2 regions of the Nocardioides aromaticivorans genome follow, and region 2 is predicted to be linked to the other one. Evidence: predicted binding sites of a transcription regulator. Region 2 holds the regulator's gene; the other holds the start of a gene.

Region 1 (6,986 bases), 1.3 Mb from region 2:
GGAGCAGCCGCCCTGACCTCCGACGCCGACGTCGTGGTCGTGGTCGACGTCCTGTCGTTCACGACGACCCTCTCCATCGCCACTCTCCGCGGCATGCGCGTGCTGCCGTTCCCGTGGAAGGACGACCGGGCCGCGGCCTACGCCGAGGCGGCGGGCGCCACGCTGGCCGTCGGCCGGTTCGAGGCGCGGCAGCTCGACGACCCGCCCCCGAGCCTGTCCCCTGCCCAGCTCCTCACCTGCAGGTACGTCGACCGGCTGGTCCTGCCCTCGCCCAACGGCTCCACCATCTGCGCGGCCGTCCGCGACGCGGGCTCGGGAGCGACCGTGGTCGCCGCGTCCCTGCGCAACCGGACGGCAGTGGCCCGGTGGCTCCTCCCCCGGGTGGCCGCGGGCGCGACGGTGGCGCTCGTCGCGTCCGGCGAGCGCTGGCCCGACGACACCCTGCGCCCGGCCGTGGAGGACCTGTGGGGCGCGGGCGCGGTCCTCGACGCGCTGCGGGCCCACGTCGAGGTGCCGACCAGCGCCGAGGCGCAGGTCGCGCTGGCTGCCTGGCGGGCCGTCGCCGACCGGATCGGCGACGAGCTGCGCGCCTGTGCGAGCGGCCGCGAGCTGGTCGACGCCGGGTTCGGCGCGGACGTCGCGACGGCAGCAGAGGTCGACGTGGACGACGTGGTCCCGGTGCTCACGAGCGACGGGTTCGTCCGCGGGGACCCGTCCGGCCCTGCCCCGCAGTAGGGGCCCGGCCGGTGCCGCGCGAAGCGCGCGCTCGGACGTCACGTCCGACGGGCCGATCCGCCCCACTACGATGACGCGATCATGTCGCCCCGTCTCCAGCTGGCCGCCGGCGCCGTCCTCGTCAGCGGGATCACCGTCGAGGCGCTGGCGGGAAGCTCCCGGCTCTCCGGTCCGGTCATCATCACGTTCAGCCCGACCCACGGCGTGCACGTCGACGACGTGGCCGTGGTCCTCGCCTGGCTGGTCTGCATGGTGTGGATCGTCCGTCAGTGGCGGCGCAGTCCCTGACCCTCGGCGACGAGTCCCGGGGCGAGGGTCACGACCGTGGCGATGCGGACGTCTGCTCAGCCCAGCTGGCGGGCGATCTCGTCCAGCACGCCCTTGCGGTTCTTGCCCGCGACCTCCTGCTCGCGCAGCCGACGCAGCGCGGACGCGTCCAGTCCGGCGAGGCGGGACTTCGCCTGCGGGACGGTCAGCGTCGACAGGTCGGGCAGCACGGCCACCACCGGCGCCGGGGCGGGCCCGGCGCTCGCCGACCGCGAGGCCGTCTTCGTGGTGGACCTGCCCCGTCCGGGCACGAGGCGCGGCGCCTGCCTGACCGACTGCGCCACGGTCCCGGCCATCGCGCCGGCCGTCCCGGCGAGGCGTCCTGCCGTCGCGCGCACCGGCGCCGTCGCGGTCTCGGTGACGGTGTCGAGGACCTGCAGCAGCGCCTGGGAGTAGGCCTTGCTGGCGCTCACCAGCTGGCCGAGGAGGTTGTCGGCCTCGGCGCGGGTCAGCGAGCCTCGGACGACGAGGTCGTCCATCAGCTCCTGCAGCTTGGTCGCCTGGATGGTGACGCTGTGCTCGAGGGCGCCGTGCAGCGCCCTGAGGTTCCGGGGGATCACGTCCGCCGGGCTGCCGTTGCGTGCCATGGGGAGCCTCCACGTGTCATCCCTTGCAGCGTAGACCTCCCGGGTCGCGTCTCCCATCCCCTGGCGGGCACGACCTCGTCGCACCTCGTCGCACCTAGTCGTACGCCGCCTCCACCTCCCAGGAGCCGGGGCTGCGCCAGCACAGCAGCCAGGCCCGCCCGTCGACACCGACCACCTGGAAGCGGGCGGCGCGGCCGCCGCTGCCCGCCCCCAGCCACCAGGACTCGTCGACCGGCCACGGCCCGGCCCACGAGGCGACCGGGTGCCAGCGCCGGCCGATCCGGAACCGCCACGGCGGTCCGGTCACCTGCCCCCGGCTGGTGACGGCGACGTCGACACCCGCCTCGTCGACGACCTCGGCCTCCAGCGCCTCGGCGAACACCCTGCTCGGCGCCGGCCCGGGGATCCGGCCCGGCCACGGCCGGTCGACGGGACGCAGGCCGACCGGCCGCTCCCCCCACGGGACCAGCGCCTGGCGGTCGGCCGCGCTCCGGCCGCCCTGGCGGACCGGGACCCGGACGGCGTCGTACCCGACCATGGCCTGGACCCGCGCCACGCCCCGCACGACCTGGTCGTCAGCACCGCCACCCCAGAGCCCGTCGACGTGGGCGCCGGCGGGCTCGACGGTGTCGGGGAGGAAGCGGACGAGGGTGACCGGGGAGGTGATCGACTCCCCCGTCGACTTGCGGCTGCGCAGTCCCGAGCCGGCCATGCCGGCCTGCAGCTGCCAGTGCACCCGGTCGACGAGGTCGCGGGAGGTGAAGCAGCGCGGGTGCAGCCAGGTCCGGGCCGAGACGCCGTCCTCGAACTCCGCCTCGATCCGCACCCCGGTCGCGACGAGCTGTCGCTCGGAGAGCCCGGCGACGAACCTCTCGGCCGTGGTGCGCACGCTGAAGGTGACCGCCTCGGCGGAGTCGAGCGGCGGCTCGAAGGAGATCTCGCAGGCCAGCTCGGGCGGGGGTGTGCGCGAGGCCAGCCGGACGACCTCCTCGCCCTGCACCCGGCGCCACACCTCGACGCCGTAGGCACCGAACCGGTTGCTCACCGAGGCCCCCGAGAGCGCGGCGAAGTCACCGAGCAGCACCAGCCCGAGCCGGCGCAGCAGGTCGGCGAGCTCCGCCCCCTCCGGCCCGTCGTCGGCGAGCGCGGTCACCGGCAGGCTGCGCAGGAACTCCGCCGACCCACCGGCGGGCACGACCAGGCAGCCCTGGGGCGTGGCCTGGCGAGCGGCCCGCTCGGCGGCGTACAGGTCGTCGGCCGCACCGAACCGGCAGTCCCACACCCCGGCACCGACGAGGTGCTCGGCCAGCAGCGCCGCCGCTGCCTCCTCGCCACCGATGCCACCCTCACCGCCCCGCGCGAAGTAGCGTCCGGGAGCCGGCAGCGCGAGCAGGCCCGGCCGCAGCGGGGCGACCCCGGGCCGGACCTCCTCCACGGTCGTGAGCACCGGCTCGAACCAGCGCGCGTCCCGGTCGGGGTTGGCGCTCAGCAGCACCACCTCGGGACAGCGCGCCTGGGCGTCACGCCGGCGCTGGCCGCGACGCACCCCCTCCGCCCGGGCGGTGGCATTGCAGACGACCACCCGGTTGTTCGCGAGTACGACGGCCGGCGCGCCGACGTCGAGCACGGGATCGTCCTCGCCCCTGCCGTCGGCGAGCTCGAGCAGCCCCGCCGTCACCGACCAGTCGGGGCACCAGACGACCATGGTGCGCACTAGGCCGCGCCTCCCCATCCTCGGTGGATGCCCACGTCGTCCAGCACGTGCGCTGGCAAGGCGCCGATGCGCGGGCAGACTGGGCGTCTTTCAAGCATCGGCAACGCGGCCAGCGTGCGTGATGGGCGGCGCGGGCGCCGCCAGGGATGGGGAGGCATGGCCTTGGGCCGCGCCTCCCGCGAGCGCCACCTCGGACCGCGTCGGCATCCGCCCACCACCGCGGGCGACCAGCTCCACCCGGCGCTCGCGCAGTCGCCCGCGCCCGGCGCCGATGCCCAGCCAGGCGCTCCGCTCGGCCGCCAGCCGCACCTCGCAGCGCGGCCAGTCGCCCTGCACGACCAGCACACCCGAGCGCGCCCGGAGCCGGGCGTCGATGATGCTCGCCGACTTCGCGTCGACCTGACCGGGCGGCCGCAGCACCACCACCTTGAGCACGTCGACCAGCGCCGCGGTGACCTCGAGCCAGTGCTCCCCCGGCGACGGGACGAGCACGGTGCGGGAGAGGTCGATCCCCCACTGGTGGGCCGCCTCGACGCCGAAGTCGTCCCACCCGGCGAAGCCGACCCACTCCCCGGCCTGCGACGCCCCCGCGGCGAGCGCCATGCCGAGGCTGGCCGAGTCGACGCCGTACACACCCCCGGTGCGCAGCTGCACCAGGCCGTCGAAGACGGGCAGGGTCGGCACGCTCAGCCGGGTCGGGCCACCCTGGAGGGCCTGGATCCGGCCGCGGAGCTGGTCGACGACCGCGCGTGGGTCGACCAGCTCAGGGGTCTCGACGGCGCGGATGCTCACCCGTCCATGTTCGAACATTTGTTCGAACGACGCAAGTGCTGATCACCCTCGTCGATCGGGCACGAACTGCATCCCGGGGGGCGTGAATTGTTGCGGTTTGGGACCAAACCGCAACACTCACGCCGACCCGCGAACCTACCTCCGCCCGCGCTTCTCCCGCGGCTGCACCTTGATCTCGATCGGCGTGCCGACGAACCCGAACTCCTCGCGCAGGCGGCGCTCGATGAACCGCTCGTAGCCCTGGTCGAGCTTGCCGGTGGTGAACAGCTTGAACACCGGCGGCGCCGTCGAGACCTGGCTGCCGAAGAGGATCCGCGGCTGCTTGCCACCGCGCACCGGGTGCGGGTGCTCGGCGACGATCCGGCCGAGGAACGAGTTGAGGGCGCCGGTCGACACCCGCGTCTCCCAGCCCTCGATCGCGCGGGTCAGCGCCGGCACGAGCCGGTCGATGTGCCAGCCGGTCTTGGCGGTGATGTTGATCCGCGGCGCCCACTGCACCTGCACCAGGTCGCGCTCGATCTCGCGGTCGAGGTAGTAGCGGCGCTCGGCGTCGACGAGGTCCCACTTGTTGAAGGCGATGACGAGCGCCTTGCCGGCCTCGCGCACCTCCTGCAGGATCCGCATGTCCTGCTCGGCGATCGACTCGTCGCCGGCGAGGACCAGCACGCACACCTCGGCCCGCTCGATGGCGGTGGAGGTCCGCAGCCAGGCGTAGTACTCGTGGCCCGAGGCCTCCTTGACCCGCTTGCGGATGCCCGCGGTGTCGATGAAGCGCCAAGTCTGGCCGCCCAGCTCGACCAGCTCGTCGACCGGGTCGACGGTGGTGCCGGCGACGTTGTCGACGACGACCCGCTCCTCGCCGGCCAGCTTGTTGAGCAGCGAGGACTTGCCGACGTTGGGACGGCCGACGATGGCGATCCGGCGGGGGCCGCCGAGCTCCTCGTAGCCGTGCTCGGGCGCCTCGGGCAGGACCGACAGCACGGCGTCGAGCAGGTCGCCGGAGCCGCGCCCGTGCAGCGCGGAGACGCTGAACGGCTCGCCCAGGCCGAGGTTCCACAGGCCGTAGGCCTCGGCCTCGGCTCGCTCGTCGTCGACCTTGTTGGCGGCCAGTACGACGGGCTTGCCGGACTTGCGCAGCACCCGCACGACCGCCTCGTCGGCGTCGGTGATGCCGACCGTCGAGTCGACGACGAAGAGAACCGCGTCGGCGAGGCCGACGGCGATCTCGGCCTGCGCCTTGATCATCGCGGCCATGCCGCGGGCGTCCGGGTCCCAGCCACCGGTGTCGACCACCGTGAACGCCCGGCCGTTCCACTCGGCGTCGTACGAGACGCGGTCGCGGGTCACCCCGGGGATGTCCTCGACGACCGCCTCGCGGCGGCCCAGGATGCGGTTGACCAGGGTCGACTTGCCGACGTTGGGCCGGCCGACGACGGCCAGCACCGGGACCACCCCGGCGGGGGCAGCTTCACTCATCACGATCTCCTTGCGGGAGCGGACCCGGCAGGCTCCGCCCCGTCTCCTCGAGCGCGTCGGCGAGCCCGCTGCGCATGTGCGCGCGCAGGGCGGCCGACGTCAGACGTACATGATCCCTCGTCCGGGGCCAGGACACCGCATCGACGGCCATCGGCTCGCCGACCACGATGTCGATCTGCGCCCGCTTGGGGGGCAGCGAACTGCTCCGCCCGCCCGGCAGGCGGGTCCCCAGGAAGGTCATGGGTACGACGGGCGCGCCGGTCACCAGCGCCAGGTACGCCGCGCCCGTGTGGAACGTGGTCAGGTCGCCCGGGCCCCGCGTGCCCTCCGGGAACACCCCGACCGCGTGCCCGTCGCGCAGCACCCGCAGCGCCGTGCGGACCGCCCTCGGGTCGGTGTGGAAGCGGTCCAGGGGCACCTGCCCGGCCCGGCGCAGGAACCACCCGAGCGGCCCGCTGAACATCTCCTCCTTGGTCAGCGCGTGCACCGGCCGGGGGGCGAAGATCGCCATCAGCGGCCCGTCGACGAAACCCACGTGGTTGCCGGCCACGACGGCCGGCCCGTGCGCGGGGAAGCGCTCGGGGTGGTGCACCCGGACGTCGTACCGGCGCCGGATCAGCCAGCGCGAGGCCGGCCGGCCGCGCACGAGCAGCCAGCGGGCCGGGGTCTCGACCCCGTCGGAGCGCGGCGCCTCCTGGTGGGCTGCGTTCACACGCGCTCCATCACCAGGCCCACCACCAGCTCGATGACCTCGTCGAGGGTCCGGTCGGTCGAGTCGATGTGGACGGCACCGTCGACCTGGGTCAGCGGGGCCACGGCACGCCCCGAGTCGATCTTGTCGCGAGCGAGCAGCGACGCCTCGGTGGCGGCGACGTCGGCGCCACCGTTCTCGAGGGCGCGGCGGGCGGCGCGGGCGGCCGGGTCGGCGGTCAGGTAGACCTTCACGTCGGCGTCGGGGCACACGACGGAGGCGATGTCACGGCCCTCGACGACGATTCCCCCGTCGCCCACGATCGAACGCTGCAGGTCGACCAGCCGGGCGCGCACCTCGGGCACGGCGCTGACGGGCGAGACCGCGCCGTTGACCTCGTCGCTGCGGATCTCGACCGACACGTCGGTGCCGTCGACGGTGATCGTCGGCGCGAGCGGGTCGGTGCCGGACACGATCTGCGGGTCCTGCGCCCGCGCGGCGACGGCCGCCGGGTCGTGCACGTCGATGCCGTTGCTCAGCATCCACCACGTCATCGCGCGGTACTGCGCGCCCGTGTCGAGGTAGCGCAGGCCGAGCCGGTCGGCGACAGCGCGACAGGTGCTCGACTTGCCCGAACCGGACGTTCCGTCCACGGCCACAACGA
Region 2 (6,986 bases):
GCCGATCGGCTCGGTCGGGAAGTCGGCGAAGCAGATCGAGATGTCCATCGCGGTGATGATGAACTCGACGGCCTTCGCGAAGAGCGGCGCGTCGAAGGTGTCGTCGTCGCGCAGGAACTTCAGCAGGTTGAGCGAGGCGAGGTTGCACGAGGAATTGTCGAGCGACATGTACTCCGAGCACGGGTTGGACGCGGTGATCCGCCCGGTCTCGGGGTTGGTGTGCCAGTCGTTGATCGTGTCGTCGTACTGCAGGCCCGGGTCGGCGCAGGCCCAGGCGGCCTCGCTGATCTTGCGGAACAGGCTGCGGGCGTCGACGGTCTCGATGACCGAGCCGTCCTTGCGCGAGCGCAGGCCGAACTCGGTGCCGTTCTCGACGGCCTTCATGAACTCGTCGTTGACGCGGACCGAGTTGTTGGCGTTCTGGTACTGGACGGAGGTGATGTCCTTGCCGCCGAGGTCCATGTCGAAGCCGGCGTCGCGCAGGGCGCGGATCTTGTCCTCCTCGCGCCACTTGGTCTCGACGAACTCCTCGATGTCGGGGTGGTCGACGTCGAGGACGACCATCTTGGCCGCACGACGCGTCGCGCCGCCCGACTTGATGGTGCCGGCCGAGGCGTCGGCGCCGCGCATGAAGGAGACCGGGCCGGACGCCGTACCACCGCTGCTGAGCAGCTCCTTGGACGAGCGGATGCGGGAGAGGTTCAGGCCGGCACCGGAGCCGCCCTTGAAGATGAAGCCCTCCTCCTTGTACCAGTTGAGGATCGAGTCCATCGAGTCATCCACCGACAGGATGAAGCAGGCCGACACCTGCTGGGGGGACTTGGTGCCGACGTTGAACCAGACCGGGGAGTTGAACGAGAAGTACTGGTTGGCGAGCAGCCAGGTGAGCTCGTGCTCGAAGATCTCCGCGTCGGCCGTGGTCGCGAAGTAGTCGTGCTCGATGCCCGCCGCGACGTAGCGCGAGACGACGCGGTCGATGAGCTGGCGCAGGCCGGTCTCGCGCTCCGGGGTGCCGACGGCGCCGCGGAAGTACTTCGTCGTGACGATGGTCGAGGCGTTCAGCGACCAGAAGTCGGGGAACTCGACACCGAGCTGCTCGAAGACGGTCTCGCCGGTCTTCCAGTTCGTCTGGACGACGTCGCGGCGCTCCCACGTGATCTCGTCGTAGGGGTGCACGCCCTCGGTGCTGAAGATGCGCTCGATCTTCAGGCCCTTGCCGGCGCGTGCGCCTGCCTCGGTCGGGTTGCTGGCCGTCTCGGTCATGACTCTCCTGGTGCTGGGTGTCGGTGTCGGCGTGATGCGTCGGTGCTGCGGTCGTGCGGTGAAATGCGTGCCCCGGTCCGAGGGGCAGGGACGTTGGTGGCCCGGCAGGCAGCTTCCCCACTACCTGCCGGGCGTCTGTGGTCAGCCCGTCGGGGCTGGGTCACCCTGCAACTGGCGCTCGGCGCGCAGGAGGGCGATCTCGTTCTCGAAGTCAGCCGCGGAGTCGAACCCGCGGTAGACCGAGGCGAAGCGGAGGTAGGCCACCTCGTCGAGGCGGCGCAACGGGGTCAGGATCGCCAGGCCCACCTCGTGGGCCGCGATCTCGGGGCTGCCGGCCAGCCGGAGCTGGTCCTCGACCTCCTGGCCCAGCAGGGCCAGGTCGTCCTCGCCGACCGGGCGGCCCTTGCAGGCCTTCCGGACGCCCTGGACAGCCTTCTCGCGGTTGAACGGCTCGGTGGCGCCGGAGCGCTTGAGCACGGTGAGCTGCATCAGCTCGACCGTCGTGAACCGCTTCTCACAGCTCGGGGACTGGCAGACCCGCCGGCGGCGGATCGAGCAGCCGTCCTCGGCCACCCGGGAGTCGAGGACCTTGGTGTCGTGGTGCTTGCAGTACGGACAGTGCATGGTTCCTCCTCCCCCGGTCGGCTTCGCCGCCTGACGGTCGGCCCTGTGGAAACCAGGGCGCCGACTGTGCAGAACGAGCGATGATCTGTGCATCTCCACCCCTCGTCCTGTGGACTAGATGTGGAGAACTACATCGTTGTAACTACTAGATGTAGTGGTAACCGTACGCCCCGGCCACCACGGGTGCAAGGCCGGGGGGCCACGACTTGCGCGAACTTTTACCTGTACCCGCGTTTGCGCAGGTCACGCGGTGGACGAGGCTGTTCGACAGCAGTTCCCGACCGGCGTGTCTCGGGTCGCGCCGACCTCCCCCCACCCCCCAGGAGCGACCCCCATGTCCAGCTCGAAGACCGCCCTGCGCACCCGGCCCCGCCTTCGTCGTACCGTCGCGGCCACGGCCGCCGCGCTCGCCCTTCCCCTGACCCTCGCCGGCTGCGGCGACGCCCTCGAGAACGCCGCCGAGAACGCGGCCGAGAACGCCGCAGAAGACGCCATCGAGGACGGCAACGGCGGGGACGTCGACGTCGACCTCGACGACGGCGAGGTGAAGGTCGAGAACAGCGACGGCTCGGTCGTGATCGGCGGCGGCGACCTGCCGGAGGGCTTCCCCGAGGACGCCGTCCCGCTCGTCGGCGAGGTCAAGTCCGGGACGGCCGTCGACACCCCCGACGGCACCGGCTGGACCATCGGCACCGAGAGCGACGGCAGCGCCGAGGACGTCTTCGCCGAGGCGGTCGCCGAGCTCGAGGACGCCGGCTTCACCAACCAGAGCAGCCTGGGTGGCACCAGCGCCAACCTGACCAGCGAGAAGTACGGCGTCGTGCTCAACGTCTCCGACTCCGGGACCGGCGCCGCGGTCGCCGTCTACGTGGTCTCGGAGGTGCCCTGAGTCGCGGGTCAACCAGCCATCAGTCAGAATGACCGCCGTGACAGGTGGAAAGCGCGCGGGCGGCAAGACGAAGGCGCGCTTCCGTCCGGACCTGCTCGCCCTGGCCGTCGGGATCACCTTCGCGCTGGTGGCCTGGGGATACCTGGTGCTCGCGGCCATCGACTTCGGCGCGACCGCCCGGCACGACGGCAAGGGCAGCGCCTGGCTGTTCCTCGCCGTGGCATCCGCCGGCGCCATGCTCTGCCTCTTCCTCGCCTTCATGCTGGCGGTGCGCCTCTCACGGGCCGTCGGCCTGACCTCCTCGCCCGAGCCGAAGGCGAAGCGGGACCCGAATGCGCCGAAGGGTGGCAAGCGCGCGGCTCGCTGAGCCGGGCCTGCCACCCTTCGCCTTTCCCCTGCTCCGCTGGGGTCGAGTCAGCGGAGTAGCTCCGCTGGGGTCGAGGCAGCGGAGAGTCGGTACGCCGCTAGTGCGCGGCGGGGATCCGGAGCTGCTGGCCGGCGTAGACCATGCTCCCGTCGAGGGTGTTGAGGTCCTGGATGTCGGCCATCGCGCCGCGCACGTCGCCGCCGCTGGCCGCTGCGACGTCGCTGGCGATGTCCCACAGCGTCTCGCCGGGGGCGACCGTCACGACGTCGACGGCGGGTGCGCCACCGCCGTCACGGGTGGCGGCGGAGCCGGCGGCGATCGCGACGGCGAGAGCGGCGACGACCGCGAACGCGAGGAGGAAGACGACGACACGACCCCGGCGGGTGAGCCGGACCCGGCCCGCCCCGCGAGCTGGCTGCGCGACCCGGCGGGTGGCGGCGACACGGGAGGTGCCGACGCGCACGGCGTTGCTGCGGCCGGCGCTGACGCGGTGGGGGGCGATGCTGATCGTGCTCATGTCTCATGTCCTCCGGGGAAGTTGTCGGGAACTGTCTAGTGACGGGGTCCGACTGAAGGTGTTCGATCAGGCGTTCGATCGAACATGTGTACGAGGTTAGATCACACGTTCGAACAAATCCAGCACCCGTTCGAAATCGTGTTCGAAGGGCGTGTCGCGACACGCCGTTCGAACAGATGTTTGAAACGCCGCCGCCGGATCGGTTAGCGTCGTCACATGCAGCCGGTCGGCTGATCGGGATGTCCGATCAACGGCCGGGACATCTGAGCGAACGGGAGGCACCCCATGGCGGAGCGCAAGGCAGGACGCGGTGTGACCGAGCTGCCGGACGGTCCCCCGGACGCGACCGGCCTGACGCCGCGCCAGCAGCGGGTCCTGGCCCACATCAAGGACAGCATCGAGAAGCGCGGCTACCCGCCGAGCATGCGCGAGATCGGCCAGGCCGTGGGGCTGACCAGCACGTCGAGCGTCGCCCACCAGCTGCGGGTCCTCGAGGAGAAGGGCTACCTGAAGCGCGACCCCAACCGGCCGCGTGCCCTCGAGGTCTTCCTGCCCGAGGTGATGGCCGCCCGCAAGGCGATGGGCTCCGCCGAGGAGACGTCGTACGACGAGACGGGCATCGGCGACGCGGCTCCGGTGCCGGCCAACGTGCCGGTCGTCGGCCGGATCGCCGCCGGCGGCCCGATCCTCGCCGAGGAGCGCGTCGAGGACGTCTTCCCGCTCCCCCGCCAGCTCGTCGGCGACGGCCAGCTGTTCCTGCTGGAGGTCAGCGGCGAGTCGATGATCGAGGCGGCCATCTGCGACGGCGACTACGTCGTCATCCGGCAGCAGCCGACCGCCGAGAACGGCGAGATCGTCGCCGCGATGATCGACGGCGAGGCCACGGTGAAGACGTTCCAGCGCAAGGACGGGCAGGTGTGGCTGCTGCCGCACAACCCGGCCTTCGAGCCCATCGACGGCACCAACGCCACGATCCTCGGCAAGGTCACCGCGGTCCTGCGCCGGGTCTGACATAGGGTCAGGGGGTCCCTGTCGGCAACTCGGTGAGGCCCGTTCCCCCATGATCCGTCCCCGCACCCCCTGGTCGGCGCTCGTCGCGCTGCTCGCCACCCTGCTCGCGACCGCCCTCGCGGTGACCGCGCTCGGCGTCCCCGCCCGCGCGGCGGACCCGGACCCGGCACCGGACGCCGAGGAAGTGGCCGAGCACGCGCTGGAGACGGTGCAGGACCTCGTCGAGGCGCCGGTCGAGCCCGCCGACCCCGCCGCCGGCGACGTCGAGGGCAAGAACCTCACCCTGGCGCTGCGCGACCTCGCGGTCACGCGCGGCGACCTGCCCGACTCCAAGCGGGCGACGGCCGCGCGCCTGCTGGCCCGGCCGACCGACAGCGCCTCGGAGTGCCTCAACGAGGACCTCGCCTGCTACGGCTCGCACACCGTCAAGCGCAAGTGCAACACCGTCGTGTGCGTGCACTGGGTGAGCAGCGGCACCAACGCGATCCCCACCGAGAACGACGGCGCCGGTGGCGCCTTCCCCGGCGTGGCCGGCGGGACGCCGGACTACGTCGAGTTCACCCTCGACACGATGCGCAACGTCGCGAACACCTACGTCCGCGCGGGCTACAAGAAGCCGATCTCCGACGGTGGGGCCGACGGCAGCTCGCTGCCCGACGTCTACCTCGGCAACATCGGCAGCGCCGGTGCCTACGGCTACTGCACCACCGACGAGGACGTCTCGGGCCACGTGGCCGCGCCGGCGTACTGCGTGCTCGACAACAACTACGCCGAGTTCGGGATCCTGCCGCGCTCGGCGCTGCGGGTGACCGCGGCCCACGAGTTCTTCCACGCCGTCCAGTTCGCCTACGACGTCAACGAGGACGGCTGGATCATGGAGGCCACGGCCAGCTGGGTCGAGGACGAGCTGTACGACGGCATCAACGACAACCGCGCCTACCTGCCCTACGGCCCGCTCGCCAAGCCGAACCAGGCGCTCGACGCGTTCACGCAGATCGAGCCCTACGGCACCTGGATCTTCTTCCGCTACCTCTCCGAGCGCTACCCGACCTCGGTCGCCGGCCTGCCGACCATCGTGCGCGACATCTGGCGTCGTCTCGACGACGGCGGCTCCGGTGACGCCAACACCTACTCGCTCCAGGGCCTGGTGGACGAGCTCGCGGCCAAGGGCACGAACATCTCCACCCAGCTCGCGACCTTCGGCATGTGGAACCGCCGCCCGCTCCTCTACGAGGAGGGCAGCGCCTACCGGCCCGCGCCGCTGCGCAAGACGTACACGATGACGTCCTCGGCGCGCACCCGGTCGGTCGGCTTCAGCCTCACCCACCTCGCGACCGGCACGTACCGCTTCACCCGCGGGTCCGGGCTGGTCACCTCGAAGGTCACCGTCGGGCTGAACCTCAACACCCTGTCGATCGGTGCCGCGGCCGTGATCACCGTGAAGCGTCGCAACCAGGGCGCGGTCTCGCGGGTGGTGCCGCTCACCAGCGACGGCAACGCCTCGGTCAGCTACGCGTTCGGCTCGACCACCGAGTGGATCGAGGTCACCGTGGCCAACGGCGACACCCGCTACAACTGCGGCGACATGGCCGACGACCAGCAGTCCTACCTCTACACCTGCCAGGGCACGCCCCAGCAGGGGTCGAGCAGCCAGGCGATCAGCGTGAAGGTGACTGGCTGAGCCTGGCCAGCGCCTGGCGCACCACCTGCGGGTCCGTCGTCGGCCACATCGGCGGCAGGCTCGCCTTGAGGAACGAGCCGTAGCGGGCGGTCGCGAGCCGCGGGTCGAGGACGGCGACGACGCCGCGGTCGCTCGTCGTCCGGATCAGGCGGCCGGCACCCTGCGCCAGCAGCAACGCGGCGTGGGTGGCGGCGACCTGCATGAAGCCGTTGCCGCCCGCCTGGTCGGCGGCCTTCTGACGCGCGCTCATCAGCGGGTCGTCGGGTCGCGGGAACGGGATCCGGTCGATGATCACCAGCTGGCAGGTGTCGCCGGGGACGTCGAGGCCCTGCCAGAGGCCGAGGGTGCCGAACAGGCAGGTGTGCGGGTCCTCGACGAACTGCCGGGCGAGCTCGGGCAGCTGAGCCTCGCCCTGCGCGAGCGTGGTCAGGTGCGGCAGCGCCTTGCGGACGTGCTCGGCGGCGGCCTCGGCCGCACGCCGGCTGGAGAACAGCCCGAGCGTGCGCCCCTCCGCGGCGTCGACCAGCTGGGTGATCTCGTCGAGCTGGGCCGGGCCCAGTCCGTCGCGGCCGGGCGGCGGGAGGTGGCGGGCGACGTAGAGGATGCCCTGCCTGGCGTAGTCGAACGGGCTGCC

What was found. Region 2 encodes LexA, which represses DNA repair genes until DNA is damaged. Its sites were predicted from a motif close to TCGAACANNTGTTCGA; they were not measured.
Region 1: the regulator LexA is predicted to act here: its motif matches at 4,166-4,181, upstream of imuA' (DnaE2-dependent mutagenesis accessory factor ImuA').

The regions. Positions count from the first base shown of each region.
Region 1 covers NZ_JACBZM010000001.1:4,498,802-4,505,787, reverse strand. Annotated here, with positions in the region: gene BJ993_RS21600 (2-phosphosulfolactate phosphatase) at 1-735, shown strand, start outside; gene BJ993_RS21595 (hypothetical protein) at 817-1,023, shown strand; gene BJ993_RS21590 (hypothetical protein) at 1,080-1,649, opposite strand; gene BJ993_RS21585 (DNA polymerase Y family protein) at 1,744-3,354, opposite strand; gene imuA' (DnaE2-dependent mutagenesis accessory factor ImuA') at 3,454-4,155, opposite strand; gene der (ribosome biogenesis GTPase Der) at 4,291-5,631, opposite strand; gene BJ993_RS21570 (lysophospholipid acyltransferase family protein) at 5,624-6,343, opposite strand; gene cmk ((d)CMP kinase) at 6,340-6,986, opposite strand, start outside.
Region 2 covers NZ_JACBZM010000001.1:3,236,436-3,243,421, reverse strand. Annotated here, with positions in the region: gene BJ993_RS15425 (vitamin B12-dependent ribonucleotide reductase) at 1-1,263, opposite strand, end outside; gene nrdR (transcriptional regulator NrdR) at 1,405-1,887, opposite strand; gene BJ993_RS15415 (hypothetical protein) at 2,222-2,776, shown strand; gene BJ993_RS15410 (hypothetical protein) at 2,814-3,143, shown strand; gene BJ993_RS15405 (LysM peptidoglycan-binding domain-containing protein) at 3,241-3,660, opposite strand; gene lexA (transcriptional repressor LexA) at 3,946-4,671, shown strand; gene BJ993_RS15395 (MXAN_6640 family putative metalloprotease) at 4,721-6,352, shown strand; gene BJ993_RS15390 (ATP-dependent DNA helicase) at 6,330-6,986, opposite strand, start outside.